DNA from 2 places in the Gloeocapsopsis sp. IPPAS B-1203 genome. Region 1 is predicted to be linked to the other one. Evidence: riboswitches for the same ligand, from Rfam matches in the RefSeq annotation. Region 1 holds a riboswitch; the other holds the start of a gene.

Region 1 (3,126 bases):
AACTTTACACCATTTGATGCGATGGGACAGTGGTTTAAGCAGGAAATCTATCGCGATTTAAATCAACTAAAACGCACTATTGTGTTGTGGCTCAATCCTTTTTCCCATGTCTCTAATCTTAGTAATCGATGATGACCCGACAGTACAGATCGTGCTTTCAAGGGCACTAGAAAATCAAGGCCATCAAGTTGTTGTCACTAATAATGGTGAAGATGGAGTTACATTAGCACGCCAGTTGTATCCTGGTTTAGTTATTTGCGATTGGATGATTCAGCAAACCTGTGGGCTAGATGTTTGTCGCAAAATTAAAGCTGAACCGATATCGCTAGTATTTTTTATTTTTCTGACAGATTTAGATTCTGTAGCTGATTGCGTTCAAGCGCTTAATGCTGGTGCAGATGATTTTATTACCAAGCCAATTGACCAAAATGAACTTACCGCGCGGGTACGTGCTGGATTACGCTTGCACCAAATGAGTCGGGATTTACAAAAACAAAAGCAATTGCTAGAAGCAGAATTAGGTGAAGCCGCAGATTATGTGCGATCGCTACTTCCCCCACAACTCAAAGAACCACTGACTATTAATTCTCGATTTATTCCTTCCCAAAGACTGGGTGGAGATTGCTTCGATTACTACTGGCTAGATCCTGACTATTTAGCTATTTATCTACTTGATACTGCTGGACACGGACTCGGAGCTACACTTCCTTCCATTTCAGTACTCAATATGTTACGTTCTCGCGCTCTCGATGGCATTAATTATTATCAACCGACTGATGTCCTGAGAGCCTTAAACAATACTTTTCAAATGACCACTCAAAACTCTAAGTACTTTACGATTTGGTATGGAGTTTACAACCGAGTGAATCGTCAACTTATTTATGCTAATGCTGGACATCCACCTGCTGTTTTATTCTCAGAAACACCTGCGTTGCAAATAACGAAACTCGATACTCCAAGTATTCCTATTGGTATGTTTCCTGATACCAACTACAAAGATAAGTTTTTTCAGATCCCTGAGTCGAGTACGCTTTATATTTTTAGCGATGGAGTATATGAGCTGCATTTGGCTGACGGTTCAATTTGGCAGCTCGATCATTTTATTGATTTACTCAGCGCTGATCATGCCGCAGGTAATTGTGATTTAGACAACATTTTATCTCAGTTAAGCCAGATAAATTCTCAAGATAGCTTTGAGGATGATTTATCGATTCTTCAAATTAGATTTGACAATTAAAGAATAAATAATGTTAATTCAAAAAGCCTTTGAATACATAAGTTTTTCTTAATTTAGAAAACAAAATCAAGACGTTGCTTGGTACAATAATCAATGGTAGAATTTAGTGAATTTGAGTAAGTCAGCCTAATCTAGAATCTTCTTAAAGTTGTATTTTAAATTAATTAAGAGAAGGCTAGAACGGAGGAACCAAAATCTGGGGCGTATCTAAAATTGAGCTTTAATCATTTTGATAAAACCAAAGATTAAAGCAGAAGGACATCTCTCAGTCCTAGCCCGTCAGCTAACTTCGTAGGCATCGAGAGGAGACTGAAGAGCAAGCATTTCTACAATGACTTGTATCTCGTTCAGTGTCTGAGGCTCGTACTGCTCGTTTTTTTGTACCTGCTTTCGACATAAGGTATCTAGCGAATGAACATCAAGCCAATGTTAGCGCGCCTACAAAGCGCAACAGAAACGAATGTCATAGAAAGAATGATGCTGCTAGCACCAGATGCATCGCAAATTCAGGAAACCACTAAGTCGGTTGACTTGGTTGTGGGTTATAACAGTTCTCCAAATAGTCAAACAGCACTGGATCTAACCTTGTGGATTGCTCATCAAACTCGCCTAGCAACTCAAAAGCAAGTTACTGTTCACGTAGTGTATGTTCTAGAAGAACACACTCAGCATCGCCATTGCCCAATTTCTCCTAGTTTTGATCTAAGCAGGTTATATAGTGAGAGTATTTCGCGAGAATTAGCTCACGTAGCCAACAGAGGTTCTCGGTCGAATGCGACACAACATTCAGAAATGCTACTATTACAGCCACGCATCGCATCACCAGATTTATTTGAACAAGCTGACTTAATTTTATGGCAAGCCAAGAGCCTTGCAGCAGAATGGCGGGGTTCTCTTGTTGCTCATCTGCGGTTTGGTAACGTTGCTTCAGAACTCAAAGCAGTTGTAGAGTCAGAAAATGCATCTTTGCTGTTTTTAGGTTGCAACTCAGCAAATCATTTAATCGTTCAGCAACTTGGTTCTAATTTTCCGTGTGCTGTACTAGGTATAGACTTTGCTACAGGAAAAGTACTTGCTGGTGTTCACTAACAAGTTGACTTTACAACTCACTCATCACAACAATTCAGCTTTTGCTAGTTCAGTTTCAACAACCTTAGCACCTTCCAAATTTGCAAGAGTTAGCTTAGCTTGACTCAAGTTTGCACCTGTAAGATCTGCTAAAGTTAAATTTGCGCCTGTAAGATCTGCTTGTGTGAGGTCAGCATCTTTCAGGCAAGCACGATATAAATTAGACTCTTTGAGATTTGCTTGCGATAGGTTTACTCTTGTTAAGTTGCACATTGACAAAGTTGTTTTACTCAAGTTTGTCAAACCTAAATCAGCATTTGTGAAATCTGCTGCAGTTAAATCAGCATAGCTCAGGTTGGTTTGCCAAAGGTTAGAACCGCTCAACTTTGCCCAACTTAGATTGATTGCAACCAATGTGTTAGAAGTGATGGTTACACCCCTTAAGTTCGCATTAGTAAAGTTTTTTTCACCGGCTTGATAGCGTCGTAGCAACTCGTTAGCAGTCAATCGAGTGAGATAAGTTACTTCTGCTCCAGAATAGCACCATTGTGCTTGGATTAAGCTAGCAGCAGTATTGACAGCAACCTCATCACATTTATTCATGACGATACCGTTGCATCCATCCCACTCGCCGCCCAACATAAAAGCAATTTCATTAGCTGCAGTTGGTGTGTCGAATAAGATAACGTTTTGCTTTGGTGAGAACCAATCAGTAAATTGAAGTAAGCGTTGTGGAAGTAGTACCATTGGAAGCGAAAAGCTGTTTACAGAAGAAAGATTTTTCGAGAATTAATATATGCTGTGATAGTAACCATTGAAGA
Region 2 (3,126 bases), on a different contig from region 1:
TCCATTCCTTTGAGCCGCAAGCTGTAAGTTTGCCCTTCTTGTGTTGTCCCCATTGGTGCAGCAACTTGTCCAACAATCCGCCCAAAAATAGCATTGACAAGCGAAGTTTTGCCTGCTGAACCTGTTCCAAAGACAACGACTTGCAACGCCCTACGCGACAAACTTGCTTCAATTTCCCGCGATCGCTCTAACAATGCTTGACGTGCCACTTCGTCTTGAATTTGTGTCAGTTGTTGTTGGATGGCACGTAGGTTTTCTTCGGCTGCATCAGTACGTTCTTCAGGAATCCGAATTTGGCGTTGTGCCCGTCGCCGCGATCGCTGTTCGCCTCTTTGTACGATTGCAATGTAGTAAATGACTACACCAATCAGCAATACTACCAAAGCAATAATCAAAAATAGCAACACATCCGCAAGTAGCGGTGAAGTGTAAGACAGTTGCCACAACAACTGTGACAAGCTAGCAAATAACCACAGTAATAGCCCTAAAACAACAATTAGGGCGACAAGCAGCATGACAATGCGTGGAAAAGGCATTTCAGAGGAATGACAAAGAGATGCTTTTGATCTTAGTCTGCTTGCTATTAACTTGAATGCGCCAGCAGGAATACAGCAAATAGAAACGCCACACATTGCGATCGCTGTATTTTCAGATATTAGTAAAACTTAATATTGCGTAAAAGTCTTACACAGATATCACTATAAGCTTAATGCTTTGGGCTTCCATCTCCTAGAGCGTCGATATCTATTTAGGAGGATTGCGTAGTAGAAAACATTCCGCTATATTACCCATAACTGATGAGTTATTAGCTTGAGAATCAAATATGCAAGTATTACTTATCAGCAACTTAGTGGGCAGCCTAATCTTCAACCGCTTGCGGTTAAAGAACGGAGGAACCAAATTTTGGGGCAAATCTCAGTCGATGAGAGAGACACCTTCCAGTCTTAGCCCGTCAGCTAACTTCGTAGGCAATGGAAGGAGTACCTTTGGACGTCAGCTTCAAGCCAAGTGTCCTAGGGTTCTCCCAGTAAATATCACTGACAATATAGTTGTGTGTATTTGCGAACATTTTGACCCACCTCGTCCACCGCTACAAGTAAACAGAGGTAAGGCATGAAAAATTATTACAAACAATGGATTCTACTTGCAAAACAAGAGCTGAATGGTATTGTTGTAGACTACACCGATCCCGAAGGAAACCATTACAGTGAACCCTTCTGTTTTCAAACTATTGATGAAGCGATCGCTTACGGTCAAGCCTGTATTGACCGTTTGATTCGAGTAAAATCTAAGTCTCCTATCCAAGCAGAGTCATAAAGACAAGCTATTGGCTGTTAGCAATTAGCTTTTAGCTTGGTGTTCAAAACAAAGGAGAGGAATTAGTAAATAACTATAAATTCCTAAGTCGAAAGCTGGCGCGATCGCGTTTTCTTACTCCCGATTCTGATGTCTTCAAATTTTTCTACTGTTAGCTAGAGGTTTTCAACTTGTTGAACAGGGAAAATTGATCTTGCCCATAACTTGAGAAAACCCATGAAACTTTTCGATCAAATTCTTGGTGCAATCAATAATCCTTCACAACAAGCAAGTTCTGGACAGCTAGCTAACATTCTAAACACAGTACAGCAGCTCAGCAGTAGCTACAATACTAATCCTTCCACAATGCAAACACTTATGTCTGTGGTAGGCAGTTCTGTGCGTTCAGGGCTACAACAAAAGCGTTCTAGAGACGGTTACGACCAAACACAAGCATATGTAAATCAATATAGTGGCGCCTCACCAAGTCCGCAAGCAGTTTCTGGACTTTTTTCTCAGAACCAGGTTCAACAGCTAGCACAACTTGCCGCGCAACGGACAGGTTTAAATCCAAACATGATTGTACAGATGTTGCCTATTTTAGTGCCAATTGTGCTGAATTTGTTGCAAAGTGGCAGCCGCGCGCAAAATGCCCCAAACAATCCTCAAACGAGTCAAAATACTGTACTAGACACTTTTTTGGATGCAAATGGCGATGGAGAAGTAGACATTGCTGATGTTATGCAGCTTGCTGGACGCTATCTTGGTCAATCGCGCTTTTAAAGGAGTTGTGAATTCCTCTGCTATCTTAGCGGGAAGCAATTTGTTCTCCCGCCCAAAGTTGCATTTGTCGTAGACCAAAAACAACAGGTTGCTCTACACTTGTTGCCAGTGATGTTTGCCCATTCTCTGCCACTGTCCACATTTGCCATTGCTCATCACCTAACTCACCAACCCGAAAGACAACTCGACTGGGATCAGTTTGACTCCAACCCAATAAAATTGACATGGCATGGTTATTGAAGACTTGTGCAGGAGCAAGTGTTGTTGTCCGGTTTTGATATCGATGCCAAACAACAGCATAATCAGAAATATCAGAAGTACTAAAGAAGCCTTCAAATTGACGTGCGAGTAAGCGATCGCTTGACTTTGACCAACCAATGGGAGATAAAATCGAGATAACTCCTGGCGTCGCGGCTTTTCCTTGCGTCATCAAATGAAGCGCCAATGGAGACGAGGCTTTGACTTCTTGTAGCTGTCCAGTGCGTAAGTTTTCTAAAAACATCACACTGCTGACTTGGCTACGATAAAGTTCTGGCTGTACTTGCATTTGAATGCGACTGTAAGCAGCATACTCGCCATCAGGAGAGAGTAGTGAATGGCTGCGGTAATACCGTACCCCAGAACCTTCGCGGGCACTGACATCCTCGTAAGTTTTCATCACCCAATTCCAAGGAACTGGATAAGGGCTATTTAGGGGATCGATTGATACTGAAGGCTGATCGCCAGTTTGTTGTTCTAAAGGAATAGATTTTAAGGACCTTGAAGCGATTGCTTCAAGAGATTGAGCCGAAGCAGACTGAATTAGTGTAACTCCAGTTGACGGCATGAGTAACATAGCCATAAGCAATTTGAGGCATGGCTGTGGGCGAAACCATCCTGAGAAATAGCGTTGTAGCATTTATACAGTTTTAGGTAGGGCGGTGGCGAGGTAAGCAGCGCCTAAGTAGGCAATTTGGCAGTGTGCTACTTCAGGTATAACAAGATAAGTAGTCAACTGAGAAGACCATTTTCATTAAATTTTTCTACGGCTTGAGTTGGAAACATCAA

Evidence for each region. A riboswitch is a leader RNA that binds a small molecule or an ion and turns the genes downstream of it on or off. The one in region 1 is predicted to bind cyclic di-AMP.
Region 2: it holds a riboswitch for cyclic di-AMP, as region 1 does, so the genes downstream of both, CSQ79_RS17130 (hypothetical protein) here and CSQ79_RS01270 (universal stress protein) in region 1, are expected to answer to the same signal.

What each region holds. Positions count from the first base shown of each region.
Region 1 is NZ_PEIG01000001.1:259,460-262,585, reverse strand. It holds gene CSQ79_RS01280 (DUF1350 family protein) at 1-132, shown strand, start outside; gene CSQ79_RS01275 (SpoIIE family protein phosphatase) at 107-1,237, shown strand; cyclic di-AMP (ydaO/yuaA leader) riboswitch at 1,374-1,550, shown strand; gene CSQ79_RS01270 (universal stress protein) at 1,649-2,326, shown strand; gene CSQ79_RS01265 (pentapeptide repeat-containing protein) at 2,351-3,052, opposite strand.
Region 2 is NZ_PEIG01000009.1:197,219-200,344, forward strand. It holds gene CSQ79_RS17125 (YcjF family protein) at 1-536, opposite strand, end outside; cyclic di-AMP (ydaO/yuaA leader) riboswitch at 847-986, shown strand; gene CSQ79_RS17130 (hypothetical protein) at 1,114-1,317, shown strand; gene CSQ79_RS17135 (DUF937 domain-containing protein) at 1,534-2,079, shown strand; gene CSQ79_RS17140 (hypothetical protein) at 2,105-2,920, opposite strand.